Regions from separate parts of the Serratia sp. NPDC087055 genome, predicted to be linked through region 2. Evidence: predicted binding sites of a transcription regulator. Region 2 holds the regulator's gene; the other holds the start of a gene.
The links. Region 2 encodes Fur, which represses iron uptake genes when iron is present. Its sites were predicted from a motif close to ATAATAATGAGAACNACTATCAA; they were not measured.

Region 1 (7,461 bases), 1.1 Mb from region 2:
TCATCCAGGCAGTGAGTAAACGATAGGATACCGCCAGCACGACCGGGCCGATAAACAGGCCAATCATACCGAACGCGAGCAGGCCACCAATAACACCGGACAGGATCAGCAACATCGGTAAATCGGCACCCATGCGGATCAGAACAGGGCGCAGAACGTTATCCAGCGTGGCCACCACACAGCTCCAGACCAATAGCACGGTGCCCCAGGTTGTGTCCCCGCTCCAATACAGCCAGATGATTGCCGGCACCAGCACCAGTAGCGGCCCTAGCTGAGCAACGCAACAGATGAAGATCAGCACGGTTAGCAGCGTCGCGGCAGGAATGCCGGTTACTGCCAGGCCAATGCCGCCCAGGACCGATTGCACCAGCGCTGTGACTACAACGCCCAACGCGACTGCGCGGATTGCCTGCCCGGCCAATACCACCGCCGCGTCGCCGCGTGCAGCACCGAGACGTGTCGCAAAGTGACGGATACCCAGAGCAACTTGCTCACCGCGGGCATAGAGTAAAACGCTAAACAGCAGCATCAAGGTGCAATGCAATAAGAGGCGGCCAATATGCGCCGCTTGCGCGACAAACCAGGTTGCGGTCTGGCCGAAGTAAGGCTGGACCTTCGCGACCAGCGCCGTTCCCCCCGCGCTCACCAGCGTGTGGTAACTGGTATAGATCTTATCGCCGATCATCGGGATTGATTGTAGCCAGGCCAGATCGGGAATATGCAATTTTCCCGGCGTGCTAGCCCAGGCAACAACGGGCGCACTGTTGTCCACTACGCTGCTTATCAGCAGGGATATCGGCAGTATGAATAGCAGGATCAGCAGTATCGTCATCACGACGACCGCCAGTGAACGTCTGCCCCAAAGTACTTTTTGCAGCTTAATGAGCAATGGCCAGGTGGCGATGACCACCATGCCCGCCCAGGCAAAGCCGAGAATGAAGGGTTGAATGACCCAAAAACAAGCGACGATCATAATGGCGATAAATAGCACGCCAAAAATAATCCGTGGCAAATCGTATCGAGATTGCGGGATTGTCATGAATGGGTTCTCATCCTGGTAGGTTTAGTCCTTGGGACCGTTTAATCATGGTGCATATTGGTCAAAAATTACAGGGCGGCACACCTTTTGTTGCGGGCCATTCTGTGACAGGACAATTGCAATAATGTGCATGCCTTCACTAAACGAGTATGTTAGTTTTTATCTCTAATAAAAAATAGGGCGGGTCTGAATAAAGGCCTGATTCAGCGTTCATTAACGCATATAAAACAGACAGACAGGGTCAAAAATCGAATGATCCCACAGATTTCTCAAGCGCCCGGCCTCGTTCAGCGGGTGCTCGACTTTTTGGAAGCGTTAAAGCAAAACGGATTCAACGGCGATATCGCCACCAGCTACGCCGATCGACTGACGATGGCGACCGACAACAGTATCTATCAGTTATTGCCCGATGCCGTCGTGTTCCCTCGCTCAACGGCAGACGTGGCGTTGATTGCGCGTCTGGCGGCAGAGGAGCGTTTCAGTACGCTGGTCTTTAGCCCGCGCGGCGGGGGCACCGGCACTAACGGCCAGTCGCTCAATACCGGTATTGTGGTGGATATGTCGCGCCATATGAACCGCATCCTTGAGATCAACGTTGAGCAAGGCTGGGTCAAGGTTGAAGCGGGGGTCATTAAAGACCAACTTAACCAATATTTGCGGCCGTTCGGCTATTTCTTCTCGCCGGAGCTTTCTACCAGTAACCGCGCCACGCTGGGCGGTATGATCAACACAGACGCCTCCGGTCAGGGCTCGCTGGTGTACGGCAAAACATCCGATCACGTGTTGGGCCTGCGAGCTGTCCTGCTGGGTGGGGACATGATCGACACGCGTGTTATGCCGACGCCGTTGGCGGAAACGATTGCTCGCGAAGATACGGTTGAAGGCCGGATTTACCACACCGTGCTCAATAGCTGTCGTGAGCAGCGCGCACTGATTCTGGAAAAATTCCCCAAACTTAATCGCTTTCTGACCGGGTACGATCTGCGGCATGTGTTTAGCGATGACATGCAAACCTTCGATCTGACACGTATTCTGACGGGCGCTGAAGGGACGTTGGCGTTTATTACCGAAGCGCGGCTGGATATTACGCCATTGCCGAAGGTGCGCCGCTTGGTGAATGTCAAATACGATTCGTTTGATTCTGCACTGCGCAATGCCCCGTTCATGGTGGATGCCAAGGCTCTGTCGGTTGAAACCATCGATTCCAAGGTCCTGAATCTGGCTCGTGAAGACATTGTCTGGCATTCGGTGAATGAATTAATCACCAACGTGCCAGATAAAGAAATGCTTGGTCTTAACATCGTCGAGTTTGCCGGGGATGACAACGTGTTGATCGATCGGCAGATGGAGGATCTCTGTCAGCGGCTGGACGAATTGATCACCGAAAAGCAGGGCGGTGTGATCGGCTATCAGATCTGTGGGGATCTGGCCGGCATTGAACGAATTTATAACATGCGTAAAAAGGCTGTCGGGCTATTAGGCAACGCCAAAGGGCGCGCTAAACCTATTCCGTTTGCCGAAGACACCTGTGTGCCGCCGCAGCATCTGGCCGATTACATCGTCGAGTTCCGCCAGTTGTTGGACAGCCATAACCTGAGCTATGGCATGTTTGGCCATGTGGATGCTGGCGTATTACATGTACGCCCTGCACTCGATATGTGTGACCCACAGCAGGAAGTGTTGATGAAACAGCTTTCTGACCAGGTGGTGGCGCTGACGGCCAAATATGGTGGGTTGCTGTGGGGGGAACATGGCAAAGGGTTCCGCGCTGAATACAGCCCTGAATTCTTCGGTGATCAGCTGTTCCTGGAACTGCGGCGTATCAAGGCCGCGTTTGATCCGAACAACCGTCTCAACCCCGGTAAAATATGCCCGCCATTAGGTGTCGATGCGCCGATGATGAAAGTTGATGCCGCCAAGCGTGGCACGCTTGATCGCCTTATCCCGGTAGAGGTACGCACCTCGTTCCGTGGCGCGATGGAATGTAACGGCAATGGTTTGTGCTTCAATTTTGATGTACGCAGCCCAATGTGCCCGTCGATGAAGATCACCGGTAGCCGTATTCATTCACCCAAAGGTCGGGCGGCGTTGGTACGTGAATGGTTGCGTCTGCTTTCAGAGCAGGGCGTCGATCCGCTGGTGCTGGAGAAACAGCTGCCGCAACAACGTCTCAGTTTCCGGACTCTGATAGAGAAAACGCGCAACAGTTGGTACGCCGGCAAAGGCGAATATGATTTCTCCCACGAAGTGAAAGAGGCCATGTCCGGTTGTCTGGCCTGCAAAGCCTGTTCTACGCAGTGCCCGATCAAAATTGACGTGCCGGGCTTCCGTTCGCGTTTCCTGCAGCTATACCACACGCGCTATTTGCGGCCGGCACGCGACTATATGGTCGCAGGGGTCGAGAGCTACACGCCGCTGATGGCGAAAGCGCCGAAAGTGTTCAACTTCTTTTTCCGCCAGCCCTGGGTTCGTGAATTGAGCCGTAACACGATTGGCATGGTTGATTTGCCGATGCTTTCCAGCCCGACGCTGCGCCAGCAACTTTCAGGTCATGGTGCCATGACCATGACGCTGGAGCAGCTTGAAGCGCTGAGCGTAGAAAAGCGCGAACAGTATGTCCTGATCGTTCAGGATCCCTTTACCAGCTATTACGACGCCAAAGTGGTGGCGGATTTTGTACGGCTGGTGGAAAAGCTCGGTTACCGTCCTGTGCTGTTGCCGTTCTCACCGAACGGGAAAGCCCAACATATCAAAGGTTTTCTGACACGATTTGCCCGCACCGCGCGCAAGACAGCTGATTTTCTTAACCGAGTGGCAAAGCTTGGCATGCCGCTGGTGGGTGTCGATCCGGCGTTGGTGTTGTGCTATCGCGACGAATATAACGAGATCCTCGGTGAGGCCCGCGGGGATTTCCAGGTACAACTGGTGCACGAGTGGTTGCAGCAGCGCTTGGCTGAACGTGCAGAACAGCCTGCGACGGGCGAAGCCTGGTATTTGTTCGGTCACTGTACGGAAACCACGGCCTTGCCTGCCAGCGGCCAACATTGGGCGTCCATCTTTGCACGCTTTGGGGCCAGGCTGGAAAACGTCAGCGTCGGTTGCTGCGGCATGGCGGGAACTTACGGGCATGAAGTAAAGAACCTGCAGAATTCGCTCGGGATTTATGAGCTATCCTGGCATCAGGCATTACAACGTCTGCCGCGGCAACGTTGTCTGGCGACCGGCTATTCCTGTCGCAGCCAGGTCAAACGTATTGAGGGTAACGGTGTACGACACCCATTACAGGCACTTCTGGAGATGATTGAGTGAAACTGTGGAAACGAGAGACGACGCTGGAGCAACTAAACCAGGCCGGTGACGGATGTATGGTCAGTCATGTGGGGATCCAATTTACCCGACTGGAGGACGATTATCTCGAAGCGACCATGCCGGTTGATCAGCGTACCCGGCAGCCGTTTGGCCTGTTGCACGGTGGTGCATCGGTAGTGCTGGCAGAATCGATGGGGTCGATGGCCGGTTACCTGTGTAGCGAAGGGGAACAGAAAGTGGTGGGGTTGGAAATCAACGCCAACCATCTGCGCGCGGTATTTGAAGGCCAGGTGCGCGGCGTGTGTCGGGCGTTGCATGTTGGGCGTCGCCATCAGGTGTGGCAGATAGAAATCTTCGATTCACGCGATCGCCTGTGCTGCACTTCACGCCTGACTACGGCCGTTATCGACTAGGTTTACCCCGCAGGTAGCCTTACCTGCGGGTATTTTTGCCATTCAGTCAGTTCACAACTGAAAGGGCACCCGCTTAACGAAGTCTTTCTGGAAGGCATTGGCCTTCTCCCAAGTGCCTTCCATTGCATATTTTTGACAGATTAAGGTCAGAGTATGACGGGCAAAATGATAGCTCTGAACCCGGAACAGCTGACAACGCTGTGGGTTGTTGATCTCTACGATCAGCCGGTTATGCAGTTTGCTCAACGCGTGCAGATAGCTTTCATCATCACCGTTTTCCAGACACAGATTGGCCATATTCAGGCTGACACTGTTGTAGCGTTTCAGATGGTTGGTATTGCACTCCGGCCGTTTAAGCGACGCCTCTGCCATGTAGAAATCTACCGTAGCGTCGCGCACGCTGAATTTATAGTCATCAATTTTGCCCAGCAGCCACGCATTCATCGAGATATTCATTTGCCCGTGCTCAATTAGAATTGAATGATAATCATTATCATATTTATTGGTGCGTTCGTGATCAATCATTCTGTTGAAATTTTTATCGCCAGCAGGGGATGCATTGGGGGGACAGCACCCCAACATAGTCAGTAGCGACTAAACTTTAATCAGGGATTGCCGCTTTTGTTGGGACGGACGGAAAGGCAAAAGAGGGGGAAAAGCCGTTAATTGTCGATAAACGCATTTTTAAGACAGACAAAATTCAGAAATAGGTATTTTCTATGAATGTTTAAATCGACATAAAAAGCCCGGCTCTGTAAAGCCTTCGCGCCAGCGGGTAAGGGGCATGGTATGACAGGATGTACAGTAAATTCATAAGGATAAAATGATTCCATTTCCGACCGGCAGCGCCAGACGCGCTGACTGTCCCACGCAGTTGCCGCACGCCAAAGCAAAAATCCGGGCTTTTGGCGGATAACCCCGCAAAACAAACGGTTGAAGTGATAATCGTTATCACTAACATAGTAGCAACCCAGATTGGCTGTGGTAAAACACGAGTGTGAGGTAGGCCATATGCAAACGGAAAATGTCGGCACTTTTTCTCTGGACGAAAATGTCTGGCAAGGCATTTTGCTCAGTGACAACGCCGTACAACAAATAACGAAACTAATGCAGCAGGATCCACAGGTGAAGGGGCTGCAACTCGGGGTCAAGCAGTCAGGCTGCGCCGGGTTTACCTATGTGCTGGATCTCACCCGTGCTCCTGCTGACGACGACCTGCTGTTTGAACGCGATGGCGCCAAACTGTATGTGCCGTTGAAAGCCATGCCGTTTATCGATGGCACCACGGTAGATTTTGTCCGTGAAGGGCTGAATCAGATATTCAAATTTAATAACCCTAAAGCTCAGCATGCCTGCGGGTGCGGCGAGAGTTTTGGCGTTTGAGCGATGCAATCAACATGACACGAAGCAATGTAGAAATGCCTAATGAAGTGCAGGCTTGGGTCAGCGAAGGTCGCTACAAAGAAGGTTTTTTTACCCAACTGGCCACCGATGAGTTAGCGAAGGGCATCAATGAAGACGTGGTGCGCGCCATCTCTGCCAAGCGTAATGAACCTGAGTGGATGCTGGAGTTCCGCCTTGAAGCCTACCGTGCCTGGCTGCAAATGGAAGAGCCACACTGGCTGAAAGCGAACTACGATCGACTGAACTACCAGGACTACAGCTATTACTCCGCGCCCTCCTGTGGCAGTTGTGACGATGCCTGTGGATCCCAGCCAGGCGCAGAACAGCAACCGGGCGCACCGACCGATAACAACTACCTGACCAACGAGGTTGAGTTGGCGTTTAACCAACTCGGCGTCCCTGTGCGCGAAGGCAGTGAAGTCGCGGTCGATGCGATTTTTGACTCTGTCTCTGTCTCGACGACCTACCGCGAAAAGTTGGCGGAAAGCGGGGTCATTTTCTGCTCGTTCGGTGAGGCCATACACGAATACCCGGATCTGGTGCGTAAATACCTCGGTCGCGTCGTACCGTCCAACGACAATTTCTTCGCCGCACTGAACGCAGCGGTGGCTTCCGACGGGACCTTTGTCTATGTGCCGAAGGGCGTACGTTGCCCAATGGAACTGTCGACGTATTTCCGTATCAATGCCGCTAAAACCGGTCAGTTCGAACGCACCATACTGATCGCCGATGAGGGCAGTTATGTCAGCTACATCGAAGGCTGTTCGGCGCCGGTACGCGACAGTTACCAACTGCATGCCGCGGTGGTAGAAGTGATCCTGCACAAGGATGCCGAAGTGAAATATTCGACAGTGCAGAACTGGTTCTCTGGCGGTGACAGCAAGGGAGGCATCCTGAACTTTGTGACCAAGCGCGCATTGTGTGAAGGCGCAGGTTCAAAAATGTCATGGACTCAGTCGGAAACCGGCTCGGCAATCACCTGGAAATACCCTAGCGTGATCCTGCAGGGGGATAATTCTATCGGTGAGTTCTTCTCGGTAGCCCTGACCAGCGGCCATCAGCAGGCCGACACCGGCACCAAGATGATCCACATCGGCAAAAATACCCGTTCAACCATCATCGCCAAAGGTATCTCTGCCGGACACAGCGAGAATACCTACCGTGGCCTGGTGAAGATCCTGCCGGGGGCAGAAAACGCGCGTAACTTTACCCAATGCGACTCGATGTTGATTGGGCCGGACAGCGGTGCCCATACCTTCCCGTACGTTGAAGCACGTAACAACAGTGCCCAGTTGG
Region 2 (7,461 bases):
GCGGTCAATCATCGCGCTGGAAACCAGCGTCTTACCCACTGCCACATCAGCGCCCCACTGTGGACGATGCTGGAACAGATAGTTGATAGCCACCGCCAGATAATGGTTCGGGTTCATCAGGCCCGCCGGTGTAACAATGCCGTGGCGGTCATAGTCCGGGTCATTGGCAAACGCCAGATCGAACTTGTCACGCAGCGCCAGCAGGCCCCCCATCGCCGGAACCGACGAACAGTCCATGCGGATCACGCCGTCGTGATCCAAGTGCATAAAGCGGAAGGTCTGATCGATAGAATCATTCACCAGCGTCAGATCCAGCTTGTAGTGCTCTGCAATGCGCTGCCAGTAGGCAATGCCAGAACCCCCGAGCGGATCAACACCCAGCTTCAGACCGGCACGCTGAATGGCGGGCATATCGACCACGTCCACCAAACCTTCAACATAGGGCTGCACCAGATCCTGAGCCTGTACATGACCGCTGTTCCAGGCTTTATCCAGCGACTGACGCTGTACGCCTTTCAACTGCACAGACAGCAGTTCATTGGCACGTTTTTCAATCACAGAAGTCAGGTTGGTATCGGCCGGGCCACCGTTGGTCGGGTTATACTTGATGCCGCCGTCTTCAGGTGGATTATGGGATGGGGTAATCACAATACCGTCAGCCAATGCTCCGCCGTTGCGGTTGTGGCATAAGATGGCGTGAGATACCGCAGGCGTCGGTGTGAAACCGTTATGTTCCTGCACGATCACATCCACGCCGTTGGCTGTCAGCACTTCCAACACAGAAATGAAGGCTGGCTCTGACAATGCATGGGTGTCTTTGCCCACGTAGCATGGGCCGGTGACCCCTTGCTGGTGGCGTACTTCGGCAATCGCCTGCGCGATAGCGAGAATATGGGCTTCATTGAAGCTGTGGCGCTGAGCGCTGCCACGATGGCCTGAGGTTCCGAACTTCACCGCATGTGCGGCGTTGCCCGCTTCCGGTTGCAGTACATAGTACTGCGACGTCAGCTGGGCTACGTTGATCAAATCGCTTTGCTGAGCCGGCTGCCCGGCACGTGGGTTATTCGCCATCGACATATCTCCCTAATCCCTGTCCAGCGGCCTGGCAATATGTCGCTCACGGCCACCATGACGGGCTGTTCGCTAAATTAGATAGTGCCGCAAACTTTATCTGTCAGTTCCGCTGGGAACTGCATAGCCTGCATGATGTGCTCCACCATGCTGCGTTTGCGACCGGTATTGGTATTGGTGATCACCCAATAAGGCGTGCCCGGAACGTGCTTCGGCTTGGTGTGCGTTCCATTCGCCAACAGGGTTTGCTGATCGCCTGCAAAATAGGTGCGGGTACGGCCGTGCAACGCTTCAGTTGCGGTGGCAAAACCGGCCGCATCGAGGGTATACAGGGTGGATAGTACCAGCATAAAACGATTCACCGCTTTGCTCTGCTCGGCATACTCATCCGACAACAGCAGTTCGCGCACGGCACGCACGCGATCGCGCGGTCGCGGAGCAGCAACAATTTTGTCCTGCTCGGCGCTCTGTGCGCTGGCAACTGGCGCAGCGCGCAAGGGCTGACCGGCGGTAAATTTCAACATACGGCGCAAAATATCGGACGCGCTCTCACCAATATGTTGCGTGTGGCTGGCAATATAACGGTAAAGCTCTTCGTCGACTTCAATAGTTTTCATCTTTATCCAGTACTGTTTTTTTCTACTTAGAACCTGAAGCCAGATCCTGCATTCAAGCCATGGGATTATAAGGTTAAAAGCGCGGGAGCGAACATAACAATGTGTCCCGACAGGGCAAAAGCAGACTATTACCTAGAGTCCGCCCAGCATCCACGTTGCCAAACCCGCACCTTACCATGAAAAATCCGCGTTATACCCCATGGATTTCAAGCGGCAGCACGGCAACGGGTATGTTCATCCGGTGTTTTAATCATGATAACCTAATCTGAATCTCTCTCAGTATGAACTTCACCATGAAATTACATTATCAATTGCTGGCAACCGAGTCCGCAGCGTTGCCGGTCATGCTGATCCACGGGCTATTCGGCAATCTGGACAATCTGGGCGTCCTGGCGCGCGACCTGAACCAACAGCACAGCGTGATTAAAGTCGATTTGCGTAACCACGGCCTGTCGCCACGCTCAGCGGTAATGACCTACCCGGAAATGGCCCAGGATCTGCTGGCGTTGCTGGATGATTTGCATCTGGAGAAGGTCATTGTTATCGGCCATTCAATGGGCGGTAAAGCGGCGATGGCACTGACGGCCATCGCGCCAGAGCGAGTGGAGAAACTGATCATTATTGACGTTGCACCGGTGGACTATCACGTTCGCCGCCACGACGAAATTTTTGCCGCGTTACAAGCCGTCAGCGCAGCCGGCATCACGCAGCGCCAACAGGCTGCGGAGTTGATGCGCAGCTATCTGGATGAAGAAGGTGTGATCCAGTTCTTGTTGAAGTCATTCCATCAGGGCCAATGGCGTTTCAACCTGCCGGCGCTGATCGATCAATATGAAAATATCACCGGCTGGCAGGAAGTCCCCGCCTGGCCGCACCCGACGCTGTTCATTCGTGGTGGGCTGTCGCCCTATGTACAAGATAGCTACCGCGCCGATATCGCCCGTCAATTCCCACAGGCGCGTGCACACGTGGTTGCAGGCACTGGGCACTGGGTTCATGCAGAAAAACCAGAAGCCGTGTTACGTGCCATTCATCGTTTTCTCGGCGAAGCCTGAGCCAATTGCCCCCTTGTCAGAGAAGGAATCCTCCCTAAAACGGCCATCTGGTGAAAAAACGCGCTAAAGATAACGGCTTAGCGCGTTTTCGGCTCAGTTAAACATTGTCGTCGCTCCATCTGCTGGGGTAATATGGCGCGCTATAATTTTGCCGCCGTGCTAAGCGTGTTCAATAGCGCCGGGCTGGGGGTGAATTTGGGTTAGGGTTTATTGGCCCGAAGTGTGTTAACCGAACCATCCAGAAGCGTTTACGCGCTTTTTGATGCAAACTCCCTTGCAGTACCGCTACCTATGGCAAAAGAACAAACGGATCGCACGACGCTGGATCTGTTCGCAGATGAACGCCGTCCGGGGCGCCCGAAAACCAACCCGCTATCCAGAGATGAACAGCTTAGAATCAATAAGCGTAATCAGCTTCGACGCGATAAAGTCCGTGGCTTACGGCGTGTGGAACTGAAGATCAACGCGGATGCGGTGGACGCCCTGAACAAATTGGCGGAACAGCGTAATATCAGTCGCAGCGAGCTTATTGAGCAAATGCTGTTGGCGCAACTGGCAGACGACCAGCCAGAACATTGATCATTGCAGCCGCACGTGCGGCGCGGCGTTAAGGATGACGCCCGATCAACATCGTTTTATTCCACCCGGTATCGCATAAACGTGATAAAACCCCGGGGTAAATTTCTGGCATGATACGCAATTACCGGTAAGGGTTTCCCTTGCTATGGCATCATTTTAATCGGTGTTATCGTGGTCAGCGCTAACATCGTGTAATGCAATTTATTGAATTTAAAGGTTATACGCGATATGGCTAATGTAGGCATTTTCTTTGGCAGCGACACTGGCAATACCGAAAACATTGCCAAGATGATCCAGAAAATTCTTAAGCAACAGTTTGGCGACGATGTTTGCGAAATTCACGACATCGCCAAAAGCAGTAAAGAAGACCTGGAAGGTTTCGATATTCTGTTGCTCGGTATCCCGACATGGTACTACGGCGAAGCCCAGTGTGACTGGGATGACTTCTTCCCAACGCTGGAAGAGATCGACTTCAACGGCAAACTGGTTGCGCTGTTTGGCTGTGGCGACCAAGAAGACTATGCAGAATATTTCTGTGATGCGATGGGGACTATCCGCGACATCATTGAACCACGTGGCGCCGCCATTGTAGGCCACTGGCCAACCAAAGGTTACCACTTCGAAGCGTCGAAAGGCCTGGCAAGTGACAGCCACTTCATCGGTCTCGCCATTGACGAAGATCGCCAGCCAGAACTGACCAATGAACGTGTCGAAGGTTGGGTAAAACAAATCGTCGAAGAGTTGAGCCTGGCCGAGATCGTCGGGTAACGCCAAAGGTTGAACAAAAGCCCTGCAAAGTGCATAGTGTTGCCGGCAGGGCCGTCATCGGCAGTACGGATTACTGCAATAGAAGATACATATTTGTAACTTCTCACATCGTCAAGGTAGACTGAGATATCGGTTTATCCCATCCATCAAGACGTTGCGTGTGCAACATGCAATAGTGCAATTATATCTTTGTTAACAACCGGCGGTTTCTATTTAGGCCAACCGGTTCTATAATGAGACGCAATTAACACTTTGTGCCGACCGATGCCACAGGCGAGAACGCCTCAACTTGATTAGCATAGTAACAGGACTGAATCCGCATGACTGACAACAACACCGCATTGAAGAAGGCCGGCTTAAAAGTCACGCTTCCGCGACTCAAAATCCTGGAAGTACTGCAAAATCCGGAATGCCATCACGTCAGTGCGGAAGATCTGTACAAAAAACTGATAGATATGGGCGAAGAAATTGGCCTGGCTACGGTTTACCGCGTACTGAACCAATTTGATGATGCAGGCATTGTGACTCGTCACAACTTCGAAGGCGGCAAGTCCGTGTTCGAACTGACTCAGCAACATCATCACGACCACCTGATTTGCCTGGATTGTGGCAAAGTGATCGAATTCAGCGATGAATCTATCGAAGTGCGTCAGCGTGATATCGCCAAACAACACGGCATCAAGCTCACCAACCACAGCCTGTACCTGTACGGCCACTGTGAAACGGGTGACTGCCGCGAAGACGACACTCTGCACGACAAAAAATAATGCCCTTAACCGGCATTGAGAACCGCCTTAACGGCGGTTTTTTTATGCCTGAAGCAAATAGATAAAAAAATCCCCGGACAGGCCCGGGGAAAGATCATAGCTAAATGACAACAATTGCAGCGGCACTTCTCCACGGTACTTCTCACTTCCCACTTACACCCACTTCAACGTCAACTCCCCCGCCGACACGCGGATGAGTAAACTCGTTACAATGCATATTCAAGAAAGAGCAGCCGATCAAAAAACATTGCCTTGGCTTGGTCGAACACACCACGAATACGGAACCCCTTGTTCAAATACATTTTGCAGGCATCACTACTTTGCCAGACGCACAGCGCAATGTTTTTCGCCTGGCGTTGATCCGCCTGTAGCTGAATCAAGGCAAACATTTGGTTAAAATACCCCAGCCCCCGAAATTGGCTCTCAATCGCCAAGCTACAGACAAAATAATCGTCAGCGACACAGTGGCTTTGCACAAAGCTGTCGTAAGCCTCATCAAGAGGTTTCATTTCATCGCGATAAAGGTAGTCCGCGTCTATGGCATACAGTTCACTGACGGTCGCCGCATTGAAAAAACCGATAAACTCTCCGCGCCGATCGTAAGCCACGGTGATCAGATCCAGGTAAGGCTCGATATTTTGCGCCTGCTGCAAAGACACCAGATCCAGCCCAGCACGATTGCCAACAGAACAGTATTCCAGGTAGCTCGTGCTAAAAATCAGCTTTGCCATGCGGGTCTTATCCGCTTCACCCACCTGCCGTCCCGCCATGAAATGCAACGATCCCCGCGGTTCAGGCGGCACAGCCTCCCCCTCGCCCTGGGCAGAACGCCAGTAATTCCCTGCCGCTATCTGCCGCCGGTTGTCGGCAATCAGGTACTCCCCAAAAAGCTGGTTTACCCGATCAAGCCGCTGATCATGAGAAAGCACCGAATAGTAGTGGTAATGATCGATGTCGGACCGAATCTGCGCCGGATAGGCCATGCGAGGTACTTCATCAACGGTAAATATTTCCGCATAGCGTGCCAAATCCAGCGGCTGCTCAAGCTGCCAATCCAGATTTTCCAACCGGCTAACACATTGCCGGTAGCTCTGCTCTTCTTCTTGCGACAACGGTAGCCGCACATTGGTGATCACATCTTCCAGCAGCCGCATACCGCGAATACCGCAGGTTACCGCCTGTGGGGTTGCGTCATACAAAACACCATGCATCTGGCAAAAACGATCGTGGCTGAGGAAAGTACGTTCAATATGACGACTCCACAATTGGTAAAAAGGATCGAACAGCTTCCGTTCATAAATCGGATTTCTTTCCGGTACCTCACTGCTTTCCCCCGCATAAATTTGATCGAGCCCAGCTAACATCCTGCACAGCGCCATATCTCCCTTACGGCTGATGATCATTCCCGTTTCGTCGAGGAACAAATTCAACCAACTGACGTGGCTAACTTCACCTCCGGGCAGGAACTGAAGATAGTCCGGAACCTCAGGCTTGATCAGAAACAGTGTCGCCGCTCGGTGGGGAAGTGTGTCGATATCCATATACACGCCCCCCATCTCAATCAAAATCAAAAAGCGGAAGTAGTCGGACAGTGTGGCGTAATAGCGTTTATCATGGAGCTGATGGATAAACCCCAAACTATTACCGACTCTTCTTTGCGCCAGTTCACTCAACGAATGCACCTGCAGGCGATGGTTACCGGCATCGTACTCACCCAACTGGCCGCCATGCGTTTGGGGTGAGGCAATGAAACAGGCATCCTTTGCCAGCTGCTTTGCATCCCAAACCCATAACATGCCGACCCAGTCACGAGCCTCGCCACGACTCACCGCTTGTTGTGCATCCCCCCACTGAGAGATAACTTCTCGCGCGTCGTCAGGAATGGCTCCGCCCAACCAAATGCGGTGCAGCAATTGTTCCCCTGCGGCAAGTGGCCGCGTGGGCACGCAAAATAGTGAAGAACAGCGTGCGGCATCAAATAAATGCCCCTGCGCAGACAGCCATTCCCGTAGTTGATTCACCCCACGTTGATAACGCGCCTTTGCCGCTGGCGTAGCCTGACGTTGGCACTTCACGAATTCAAACTTCAAATCGCTTAGCCGCGCCTCATATTCAGCCCGAAACAGATCATCCTGCAGGGCGCCAAAATGCCCGTTGTTAAGCGCCATCGGCAGCCATCCTTATTAATGGACCATAACCCTGCGGATTTTTGCTCTGCCAAGACCACGCATCACATACCATTTTTTCCAGGCTGCGCTTAGCTTGCCAACCCAGCTTTTCCGCAGCCAACGACGGATCGGACCAACACTCGGCGATGTCACCCGCACGTCGGGGATTAAATTGGTAGGCGATCTTGAATCCACAGGCACGTTCGAACGCCTGAATAATTTCCAGTACCGAGTAACCCTTGCCCGTGCCCAGGTTATAGACGTTAAAACCTGGCTGCAGGTTATCCAGCGCTTTCAAATGCCCTTCAGCCAGATCCATAACGTGGATATAATCACGTACCCCAGTTCCATCGCTGGTCGGGTAGTCGTTGCCATACACGGGCAACACCGCGAGTTTGCCAATAGCCACCTGTGCCAGATACGCCAGAAGATTATT

Region 1: a site for Fur is predicted at 5,700-5,722, ahead of sufA (Fe-S cluster assembly scaffold SufA). Genes of this name have one in related genera too.

The regions. Positions count from the first base shown of each region.
Region 1 is NZ_JBJDOG010000001.1:1,437,684-1,445,144, reverse strand. It holds gene ydiK (AI-2E family transporter YdiK) at 1-1,039, opposite strand, end outside; gene ACI2J2_RS06780 (FAD-binding and (Fe-S)-binding domain-containing protein) at 1,292-4,348, shown strand; gene menI (1,4-dihydroxy-2-naphthoyl-CoA hydrolase) at 4,345-4,761, shown strand; gene ACI2J2_RS06770 (hypothetical protein) at 4,813-5,217, opposite strand; gene sufA (Fe-S cluster assembly scaffold SufA) at 5,773-6,144, shown strand; gene sufB (Fe-S cluster assembly protein SufB) at 6,159-7,461, shown strand, end outside.
Region 2 is NZ_JBJDOG010000001.1:2,505,258-2,512,718, forward strand. It holds gene pgm (phosphoglucomutase (alpha-D-glucose-1,6-bisphosphate-dependent)) at 1-1,071, opposite strand, end outside; gene seqA (replication initiation negative regulator SeqA) at 1,149-1,688, opposite strand; gene ybfF (esterase) at 1,970-2,743, shown strand; gene ybfE (LexA regulated protein) at 3,035-3,322, shown strand; gene fldA (flavodoxin FldA) at 3,551-4,090, shown strand; gene fur (ferric iron uptake transcriptional regulator) at 4,411-4,857, shown strand; gene ACI2J2_RS11935 (glycosyltransferase) at 5,064-7,025, opposite strand; gene galE (UDP-glucose 4-epimerase GalE) at 7,015-7,461, opposite strand, start outside.